Regions from separate parts of the Tatumella citrea genome, predicted to be linked through region 2. Evidence: predicted binding sites of a transcription regulator. Region 2 holds the regulator's gene; the other holds the start of a gene.
What was found. Region 2 encodes PhoB, which activates phosphate uptake and scavenging genes when phosphate is short. Its sites were predicted from a motif close to CTGTCATAAAACTGNCNNAT; they were not measured.
Positions count from the first base shown of each region.

Region 1: pstS (phosphate ABC transporter substrate-binding protein PstS) is a predicted target of PhoB. The motif match lies at 3,383-3,402, and genes of this name have one in related genera.

Region 1 covers NZ_CP015579.1:4,468,715-4,474,451, reverse strand. The annotation lists gene pstB (phosphate ABC transporter ATP-binding protein PstB) at 1-257, opposite strand, end outside; gene pstA (phosphate ABC transporter permease PstA) at 311-1,198, opposite strand; gene pstC (phosphate ABC transporter permease PstC) at 1,198-2,157, opposite strand; gene pstS (phosphate ABC transporter substrate-binding protein PstS) at 2,234-3,277, opposite strand; gene ligB (NAD-dependent DNA ligase LigB) at 3,659-5,410, opposite strand; gene gmk (guanylate kinase) at 5,648-5,737, shown strand, end outside.
Region 2 covers NZ_CP015579.1:1,085,326-1,091,062, forward strand. The annotation lists gene A7K98_RS05180 (AAA family ATPase) at 1-1,877, opposite strand, end outside; gene sbcD (exonuclease subunit SbcD) at 1,874-3,112, opposite strand; gene phoB (phosphate response regulator transcription factor PhoB) at 3,359-4,048, shown strand; gene phoR (phosphate regulon sensor histidine kinase PhoR) at 4,063-5,379, shown strand; gene A7K98_RS05200 (cobalamin-independent methionine synthase II family protein) at 5,608-5,737, shown strand, end outside.

The DNA.
Region 1 (5,737 bases), 1.1 Mb from region 2:
GCAATATCCTGGATATCAAGGATATTATCGCCATCCAGCAGGATCTGGCCTTCTGCACGTTGTTCAGGATAGAGCTGGAACATCTTGTTAAACGTACGCAGCAGGGTCGATTTTCCGCAACCTGACGGACCGATAAACGCAGTTACCTGATTACGGGCGATATCGAGATTAATATTTTTCAGGGCATGGAATTTGTTGTAATAAAAATTCAGATCACGGACCTGGATTTTAGCTGGTGCTGCATTAAGGTTTGCCATACTCATTGTTCGTCTCTCTTATTCCGGCGTCGCCTGAAGCCACGCCGCAAAAATTAGTTTTTACGTTTTGTAAAAATGACCCGTGCCAGGACATTCAGCAGTAATACGCAGATGGTAATAATAAGTACCCCTGCCCAGGCCAGGCTCTGCCATTGAGAAAACGGGCTCATGGCAAACTTATAAATAGTCACTGGCAGGTTAGCCAGCGGCTGCATCATGTCGGTACTCCAGAACTGATTCGATAATGCCGTAAACAGTAAAGGTGCTGTTTCACCGGCAATACGGGCAATCGCCAGCAGAACTCCGGTGATGATGCCGGAGACAGAGGCTTTCAGTGTGATGACCAGAATCATCTTCCACTTAGGGGTGCCTAATGCATAGGCTGCCTCACGCATCGTATCAGGTACCAGTTTCAGCATGTTCTCGGTAGTACGGATAACAATTGGAATTTGCAGCAGAGCCAATGACAATGCCCCGGCCCACCCGGAGAAGTGATGCATAAAGGCAACCACCAGGGTGTAGACAAACAAGCCAATAACAATCGATGGTGCTGACAGCAGAATGTCGTTAATAAAACGAATCACTTCGGCCAAAAGAGACTTGCGACCATATTCAGCCAGATAAATCCCGGCCATGATCCCCAGTGGTGTCCCCACCAAAGTTGACCAGAAAATCAGTAAGCCACTTCCCGCCAGGGCATTAGCGAGGCCACCACCATCGGTGTTTGGCGGGGGAGTCATCTGAGTGAACAGGTCGATGTTTAAACCGCCGATCCCCCGGGAGATAGTGGTCCAGAGAATCCACACCAGCCAGAACAGACCAAAAGCCATGGTCAGTAGTGACAAAATGATCGCTATCTTATTTTTAAAACCACGCCATGCCTGCATTTTTCTCCGGGAAGCCTGCAGAGCAGCATGGTTATCAAGATCCATCTGAGTCATTAGCGGGCTCCCTCATTTTTGGCTAAACGCAGAATCATCAGTTTGGAAATTGCCAGCACCACAAAAGTGATAAAGAACAGGATAAGACCCAGCTCCATCAACGCTGCAATATGTAATCCCGATTCCGCTTCAGCAAATTCGTTAGCCAGTGCTGACGTAATACTGTTTCCAGGCATATACAGCGACGGGCTGTCGAGCTGGTAGGTATTCCCGATAATGAAGGTCACGGCCATGGTTTCACCTAAGGCTCGTCCCAGCCCCAGCATCACACCACCTATCACACCGTTGCGGGTAAATGGCAGTACGATATTCCAGATAACCTCCCAGGTGGTGCATCCGAGACCGTAGGCTGACTCTTTCATCATCACCGGGGTCTGCTCGAAGACATCACGCATCACCGAAGCAATGTAAGGAATAATCATAATAGCCAGAATAAGTCCGGCCGCCAGAATCCCGATACCAAATGCCGGGCCGGAAAACAGCTGGCCAATAATCGGTACATTAGAAAGCAGATCGCCTACCGGGGTCTGGAAATATTCAGCAAATAAAGGTGCAAAAACAAATAATCCCCACATACCGTAAACAATACTGGGAATAGCAGCCAACAATTCGATGGCGGTACCTAACGGGCGCCGCAGCCAGCCGGGTGAGAGCTCAGTCAGAAACAACGCAATACCAAAGCTAACCGGTACTGCAATCAGCAGAGCAATAACCGATGTCACCACAGTGCCATAAATCGGTACTAAAGCCCCGAACTGCTCATTCGGCGCATCCCAGGTTTTATTCCACAGGAACGAGAAACCGAATTTATGAATACTTGGCCAGGAAGAAATGATCAGGGAAACAATAATTCCGCCCAGCAGCAACAACACAACCAGCGCAGAGATCTTCACCAATGCGCTGAAAATGATATCACCCTGTTTTCCCGGGGCTTTGAATGTCGGCTTTATTTCCGCCATAGGAGTCTCTGTCTTAACTATTAACAGGGCGGCATCAGCCGCCCGGGGGGTTCACAACATATAACGGAGATTAAGCTTACTGATACAGTGCTTTACCGTTGCTGTCTGTGATATTTGCTTTCCATGCAGTACGGATTTGCGCGACTACAGACTCAGGCAGTGCAGCGTAGTCCAGGCTTTCGGCAGTTTTGCCACCGTTTTTGTAAGCCCAGTCGAAGAATTTCAGCACTGCGGCACCTTTAGTAGCATCCGCTTGCTTTTTGTAGACCAGGATAAAGGTGGTTGAAGAAATAGGCCATGCATCATCACCTTTCTGGTAAGTCAGGTCCTGAGCAAAGCTCTGCTGCCAGTCCGCACCTTTGGCAGAGTTACTGAAGCTCTTCTCTGAAGGCAGGATTGATTTACCATCAGCATCTACCAGTTTGGTGTAAGTCAGGTTGTTCTGCTTAGCATAAGCATATTCAACATAACCGATTGAACCAGGCAGACGTTGTACGAAAGCCGCTACGCCGTCATTTCCTTTACCGCCCAGACCGGTAGGCCAGTTAACGGTGTTGCCTTTACCAATTTTGCTTTTCCACTCGTCATTAACTTTTGACAGGTAGCTGGTGAACACGAAAGATGTTCCTGAACCATCTGCGCGGCGAACCACGTTAATATTGGTGGATGGCAGTTTGATACCAGGGTTCAGTTTTTCGATAGCCGGGTCATTCCATTTTTTGATGTTACCCAGATAGATATCACCGACAGTCTTACCGTCCAGAGTCAGTTCACCGGATTTCACACCTGGCAGGTTAATTGCCAGTACCACGCCACCAATTACGGTAGGGAACTGGAACAGACCATTTTTTTCCAGGTCAGCATCGCTCAGAGGTGCATCAGAAGCACCGAAATCAACGGTTTTAGCAATGATCTGTTTAACACCACCGGAAGAACCGATGCCCTGGTAGTTAACCTGGCTACCGTCGGTTTTCTGGTAATCCGCGGCCCAACGGGCATAAACCGGGGCCGGGAATGTACCGCCAGCTCCGGTCAGATTTGTTGCTGCGAATGCAGAAACAGTACCTACAGCCATAGTTGCTGCCAGTACGCGGGCTACCGTGTTACGCATCAGTGTCATATTCCCTCCGGGGGAGTTAATCTCAGGCTCAGTGCCATTTTTAAATGAGTTCGTCTTGCTGCACGAGGCAAAATAGGACAGTTTGGTGACATTAATATGTACGAAATATGACAGTTTTATGACAGGCAGAAAGACCCTCTTCAGGTCATCGTTTCACAGTGTCTGACTGAAATACCCCGTAAAGCCCCAGCTTAGCAAACGTATACCACCGATAGCACTTTTTGCAACTCTGCTAATAGTAACGGTTGTTACTATAACACCACAGCAGCGATAACGAATTGAACTATCAGGTATTTTAGTCGCTATTTTGTAAAGACTCCAGCCGAATGGTTGCAAAGGGAATTGCCAGGAGGGGCAGCCGCAAGGCTGCCTTTTTTGCTTTCAGTTCGGTAATGTTTTGTCTGTTTCCGGGGTTTCCGGCAGCAACTTAAACATCTGCTCTGCCCGGCCGCTTACCGGCTGCGGTGGTATTCCCTGGCGGGCGAGGAAAGCAATTAACATCTGCGTTTGTCGGTCAGTGCCAATAGCCACAATTTTCTGAGCCATTCCTCTGCCAATCCCCGGTAATTTCAACCACTCAGAGGCCGGTGCCGAAGAGAGCAACTGCCAGTGCTGCCATGACAACTCCCCTGCAGCACGTTCAGGCAGCGGCAATCCCAGACTAAGCCACCAGTGTCTGACCGGTAAATATTTCACCCGCTGAAACTGCTCAATGGTAAGCTTTGCTGTTTCTTCACTTAACCCGGCCTGTTCTGTCAGCTCCGAAGCCGTAAACTCCAGCCATGAAAACAGATGTGTGAAACGGCCGACCAGCAGTAACTGCTGCCAACGGGCTCGCTGTATTCCTCTGAATCCAAAAACCTGCTGGTGACTAAGCCATATCAGACGTGCCAGAAACTGCTCATAGCACTGTTTTGACACCGTCATACAGCTGAGCGAATGGTATTTTTCGGCCTCAGGGGGGAGCGGATAGTGGCGTTCAGCCACCCGCCAGATGACCCGTCCGGCAACCGGAATACCCTGCCCTGCCAGCCGCAGCGCTACCTCATCTCCGCTGACAATATCCAGTTGCTTCCAGCGGGCGGGCGAGCCCAGGCTAACATGTGACACCCGCTTATCACCCAGTAATAGTGGCTCCACATCCATGACGACGGTTATTTTTCCGGTACGTCCTGTTGTAAAATGTATTCCGGTCACCCGGCTACTTTTTTCCGGTGGCGGATACTTCCAGGCAACAGACCAACGATTCTTGCCTGGCTGCCACTCTCGCGGTGCTGCAGGCAGGCTGTGGATAACCACCCCATCGCTGGCAAATGGGAGTGCTCCATTAAACCAACGCTCACGCCATTCCGCGACCTGTTGCACACTATTGACCGGCTGGCTCCATTGGGCCGCGAGCGGAAATCCCCAGCGGCTGAGCTGAACCAGCCTGGCAGAAAATGAAGGCGGTCCGGCAGGCCATGCCCAGATAAAAATACCGGGAGACTCCTCAGGCCGAAGAGGCTGCAGCCTGCGCATCAGACCCGCCACTCTGGCACGGTCATTACAGCCTCCCTGTACTCTCTGAATATGGTGCTGTCGTGGCATAAACAATTCGCCCTGTAACACTACTTCATCCTCAAGCGTGGCGATGTGTTGCGGAACAGACGTAACCGATGCGGCTTTTGCCAGCCAGTCTTCTCCCTGTCGGCCGTCGCCCCGGCTGGTCACTGCAGCCAGTTTCCCCTGGCGGTACACCAGTGTCACGGCCACTCCGTCAATTTTGGGTTGCACCCACAAATCCGTTTTTCCCGACATCCATCCCGCCAGTGCTGCCTGATCCGCCATTTTTCTGACCCCGGTATGAGCTACCGGATGTAACTGCCGGCCGGAGGTTTTCCATCGATCCGGCACCGGGTCCACGGGCAGGGAAAAGCAGTGTTGCCACTCTGCCAGACGCCTGCGCAACTGATCATAGTGGGTATCACTGGTCAGGGAAATTCCTTGTCGGTAATAGGCGTCATCCCACTTTTGTAGTTGTTGTGCCAGTTGGTGAGTTTCAAGACGAGCCCGCTCCATATCCCATTGCGGACAGGCAGCAAGACCGGTCAGCGGATAGAGCATCAGAGCAATTGTCGTGAATTTCTGCCACATAGGCGACCTCCTGAGGGGGTCAGGATGTTATGTCTGGTGTAGCAGAACCATCAGTGATGTTGTTTTTTCGGGGATTTATCGAAAAATAGTGAAGAGATTACCAGGCCAGACAAAGCGATTTGCGAACAGCGCTAAAAGAAATCTGTGGCTAATTGCATGCAAACGCTGCGCCAGTGGCGCAGGGCGTGTATAATAGAGCAGATATTGTCCCCGCTCTTTACTCAATTCAAGATAATCATGGCCCAAGGTACACTGTTTATTGTTTCCGCTCCTAGTGGTGCGGGTAAATCCAGCCTGATTCAGGCGCTGTTAAAAACACAGCCTCTG
Region 2 (5,737 bases):
TCCTGCTGATTCTCATCCGGCTGTAGCTGGCGATAGTGTTCCACGGAAGGATGTTCACCGGACCCACAGAGCGGGCAGGGCTGTCCCGCGATCAACTGATCGCGCAATACCGAAAGATTGGCAATTTTAGCTTCAAGCTCACACAGTGCAGTGACAGCCTGCAACTGCTTTTTTTCGGTCTGATAGTGACGGCGAAATTGTTCCAGCGATTGTTCATCATTAATGATTTGCTGGTTTAACCGGATCTGTTCCTGTCGCAGACGGTCAAGTTGCTGTTTCAGAGGCGCCGCTTTAGAGGCCAGAACTAACAGCTGCTGGTGGAGATTACGCTGTACCTGATATTGTTCCAGCGAGTGACGTAATCCGGCGGTGTTGGCCGTAACCTCCAGTGCCCGAAGTTGTTTCTCGTGTTGTTCAAATACCTCAGCAGCTGTCTTTTCAGCATTTTGTAATGGCTGAATCTGCTGATTCAGTTCCGTCAGTGACTTTTCCAGCAGGGCCGTCTGTTGCTGATGTTCATTTAATTGTCGTTCAGCTTCCAGAACATCCTGTTGCTGCTGTTGCCAACCGACCAGACGGTGTTGCCAAAGCTGCAGATGTGTTCCATAACCGGCAATATTCTGGTGGTTTTCCCGCCATTGCAGCCACTGCTGCCTTTGTTTACTGAGAGTTTCAGACTGTAGTGAAACAGTGCCGTGTTGCTGACTTAAAGGTAACAGCTGTTGCTGAACTGCACTAAGTTCCTGGCGGCTGCGGTTATACTGCTGTTGTCCGGTGGTTATTTGTTGATCCAACGGGATCACCTGTCCGGTCAGTAAGGCTTCCTGTTGCTGTTGCTGCTCCCGCAACTGCTGAAGCCCGGACTCAGCCTGTTGATACTGAGTCGCTGACTGTTGTTGCAGTGTTTCTGAGTGGTTCAGTTGCTGTTGTGAAGTGACCTGCTGAGCCAGTAATTGCTGTTGCTCCTGCTGCTGGCGTAGCAGTTGCTGCCAGAGTCCTCGCACTTTTTCTGCGGGTTCACTTTCGGCCAGGCGTTGCCTCCCTGGAGCTGCCTGCCGCCATTGAGCGGCCATTGCCTGATGTTCCTGCTCACGTTGCAGACGTTTGCTGGTCAGTAACTGGTGTTGCTGCAGCCACTGCTGCGCCTGACTAATCAGCAAACTCTCCTGCTGTAGTGCCTGCTCCTGCTGCTGCAGGTCAGTCTGTTGCAGGCTGAGTTGATCACGAGTCTCCTCATTCAGTAACAGGACGCCGGAGGCACCGGCTTGCAGGTTATCCAGTTGCTGGCGTAACTGCTTGTGCGTTTCAAATACTGCCTGTGAAATTTGCCCGTAAATTTCGGTACCGGTCAGTTCCTCCAGCAGTTCTGCCCGCTCTGCTGAAGGCGCATTCAGAAAGGCCGCAAACTGTCCCTGAGATAACATCATTGAACGGGTGAAGCGCTGGAAGTTCAGCCCCGAAAGCTGTTCGGTGATTCGTAATTTATCCTGAATTTTGTCGGCGACGATAACATTATCCTCGCAACGCGCCAGTTCAACCCGTGGAGGTTGTAATTTGCCATTATGCTGGCCACGCGCTCTGTTCTGGCTCCAGAATGCCCGCCATGCCTGACCTTTAATCTCAAATTCGACTTCCGCCAGACACTCGCTGGTTCCGCGTGACATCAGTTCATTCTGGGTCGGTGTGACCGGGCCCAGGCGTGGCGTCTGATGGTAGAGTGCCAGACAAATAGCATCCAGCAGGGTGGTCTTACCGGCTCCGGTATCACCGGTGATGGCAAACAGACCGTTGCCGGCAAACGGTGGCTGACGAAAATCGATCATCCACTCGCCGCGCAGAGCATTCAGGTTTTTGAACCGCAGGCTTAGTATTTTCATTCGTTGTCCTGCTCCTGTCCGGCGTGTTGTACCTGTTCCAGCGTCTGCAGATAAAGGGTCAGTAGTCGCTGGCGATCATCTTCTGACAGTTGTTGTTCCAGCTCAAGGCGGCGCAGAAATACATCTTCTGCGGTGAGTTCATTGAGCGTTTCGTTCTCCATCCGCTGAATGCCTGCCGTCGAGCGTTCACGACTGCGGCGTAGCAGTAACACTTCTGCAGGTTTGCCTGACACCAGGGTTTCGATGCGTTGTTGCAAGTCACTGAGATAGTCCTGTTGCGTGACTTCAATATCCAGCCATACCGGCCGGCCACTGTCATCGGCAGTCAGTGCATTGATTTGTGTTTCTATCTCTTCCAGTGAACCTCTCAGGGTTTGCATGGGCTGGAAACAAGGAACAGGCAGAGTAGTTACTGTGAGTGGCTGGCCGGGGCCACATTCTACCAGGCAGACGCTTTTCTCCTTACCTGGTTCATCGAAACTGAGTGCAATGGGTGATCCGCTGTAGCGGATGTGTGGTTGCCCGCCGACCTGTTGCGGGCGATGAATATGTCCCAGGGCGATATAATCCGCGGGAGGGAACGCTGATGCCGGAAATGCATCCAGGCTGCCGATATAGATATCCCGTACCGACTCACTGCTGCGGGAACCCAGCGCGGTCAGATGTCCGGTGGCAATAACCGGCAGTTCAGGTTGACCCAGTTCATCCCGCAAACCAAGCGCGCCGTCATAGCATTGCCGGTAATGATCGGTGATCGCCTGTAACAGGTTTTGTTGTTTCTGCTGGCTGTCCAGACCGGCCTGACTCAACTGAATATCCCGGGGACGCAGATAGGGGATGGCACAGAGTACCGCCGCAGGCTGCTGTTGCTTATCGCGGAGAATAACCAGTTGATTACTAATGTCAGTCCCGGCACTGGCGATAACCCGGGTGTTCAGGCACGCAAGTAATTCCCGTGATTCGTTAAGCATGGCAACTGAGTCGTGATTACCGGCCAGAATAACCAACTGGCAACCTGTCTGTTGTAACGAGACCACAAAGTGGTTGTAGATTTCCCTGGCATAACTGGGTGGCGAACCGGTATCAAAAATATCACCTGCGACTATCAGGGCATCGACCTGGTGGTCGGTAATTTGTTGCAATAACCAGTCGAGAAAAGACTGATGTTCATAAGCCCTGCTACGGGTATAAAAAAACTGACCCAAATGCCAGTCAGAAGTATGGATAATTTTCATAATGTTCCCGGTTTCACCCTGCTGCACGCAGTATACCTGTTACCGGCTCCCGGATAAAAAAAGAGTGGCTTGTCCGGATTTGTATTACAGGATGGCCACTGGCACAGTACGGTTAGCAAAAATCAATAAATTTTTATGACATGTTCTCAGAAAATAAGCTGGCATTTATTCATAAAACTGTCATAAAACTGACTCATAATGGCGCCGCAACTTCGGAAATACCCGAAGATATTCGCTGGAGAAACAATGGCTAAACGCATTCTGGTCGTAGAAGATGAGGCTCCGATTCGCGAAATGTTATGTTTCGTGCTGGAGCAGAATGACTATCATCCCATCGAAGCTGAGGATTATGACAGCGCAGTAAAAAAACTGATTGAACCCTGGCCCGATCTGATATTACTGGACTGGATGTTACCTGGTGGTAGTGGTATTCAGTTTATCCGTTATCTGAAAAAAGAAGCGATGACCCGGGATATTCCGGTCGTGATGTTGACGGCCAAAGGGGAAGAGGAAGATCGGGTTCGCGGGCTGGATGCTGGCGCCGATGACTATATGACCAAACCTTTTTCGCCGAAGGAACTGATCGCCAGGATAAAAGCGGTGATTCGTCGTATTTCGCCGACGGCAGATGATGAGCTGATTGATATTCAGGGGCTAACGCTGGACCCGACCTCGCACCGGGTTATGTCCGGAGAAACTCCGGTAGAAATGGGACCAACTGAATATAAATTACTGCATTTCTTTATGACTCACCCGGAACGCGTTTACAGCAGAGAACAATTGCTGAATCATGTCTGGGGAACTAATGTGTATGTTGAAGACCGGACGGTAGATGTTCATATCCGTCGTCTGCGTAAGGCACTTGAAGTCACAGGCCATGAGCGTATGGTACAAACAGTCCGTGGTACAGGATATCGTTTCTCTGCCCGTTTCTGAATGGAGTGTCACTCGTGCTGGACAAACTTTCGTGGCGCACCCTGATATCTGAATTTCTGCTTGCCTGCCTGGCCGGTGGTGTGGCTGGGTTACTGACCCGGCAACTGGCCTGGTGCCTGCTGCTGGCGGTTGTCTTATTACTTTTCTGGCATTTCTTCCAACTAATGCGTTTATCACACTGGCTGTGGGTCGACAGGACCATGACTCCGCCAACCGGTAAAGGCAGTTGGGAACCTCTGTTTCATGGCTTATTTCTGATGCAGGTGCGCAACCGGCGGCGACGCGGAGAGTTGCGTAATCTGATTAAACGCTTTCGCAGTGGTGCAGAATCGCTGCCTGACGGGCTGATCCTGACCACCGAAGAGGGCAATATTTTTTGGTGCAACGGGCTGGCACAACAATATCTGGGTTTACGCTGGCCGGAGGATAACGGGCAAAATATCCTCAACCTGCTGCGTTATCCTGAGTTTTCCCGCTATCTGCAGGCTAAAAATTTCGAAACTCCTTTGACCCAGCTACTGAATAACGGGCATCACATGGAGTTCAGGATTATGCCCTACAGCGAAGGGCAGTGGCTGATCAGCGCCAGAGATATGACGCAGATGCGGCAGCTGGAAAATATGCGGCGCCACTTTTTCGCTAATGTCAGCCATGAACTGCGTACCCCATTGACGGTTATCCAGGGTTATCTGGAAATGATGGAAGACAATCAGCTGAATGATAAAGTCTATTTCAAAGCTGTGGGGACTATGCAGGAACAGTCGCGGCGCATGGAAGGGCTGGTTAAACAGCTGATGACGCTAACGCGTATCGAAGCAGCACCTGCACTGAATATGAAAGAGATAGTTGATGTTCCGGCAATGTTACATATGCTGCAACAGGAAGCCGAAACTCTTAGTCAGGGCCGACAAAAAATCACTTTTTCTATAGATGAAAAGCTACGGATATACGGCAACGATGAGCAGTTACGCAGCGCTATCTCCAACCTAATCTATAACTCAGTCAACCATACCCCCGAAAAAACCCATATTGATATTGTCTGGAAACGCTCTGTTGAGGGAGCATATTTTTCGGTATCCGATGATGGCCCGGGGATTGCTGCTGAACATATCCCGCGTCTCACCGAACGTTTCTATCGGGTAGATAAAGCCAGATCACGTAATACCGGCGGCAGTGGTCTGGGACTGGCGATTGTGAAACATGCTCTGGGGCATCATGGTGCCCGGTTATCTATCACCAGTGAACCTGATCACTGTACCTGCTTTAGTTTTTCTCTGGCTGCACGGATGATTGTTCCGGGGAATGCTGCCATTCCTGTGACCAGCCAATAGCTGACAGTCACCGCAGTACGTTCTCTGCGGTGACTGTGTTCCCACTGATTTATCCCGTAACTGAGATTGCCGGTCGCTTTCGGACTACAGATGAAATAAATTCATTACGAATGAATTATATTCAATTGTCAGGCTGATTTTCTCATGCCACCCTGAAAAAATCACAATTTAGCCGTCTGGATGGCTTAAACAGATCTGCCGGTCACCTCCGGCATCAGGAGAGTAATTATGCAAAGAGCTGAGGCACCGTTTCGCGCCGATATTGTCGGGAGTTTTCTGCGACCCGAAGCGATAAAACAGGCACGGATACAATTTTCGGCAGGAAGTCTCGATGCCGAAGGGTTGCGTAAAGCTGAAA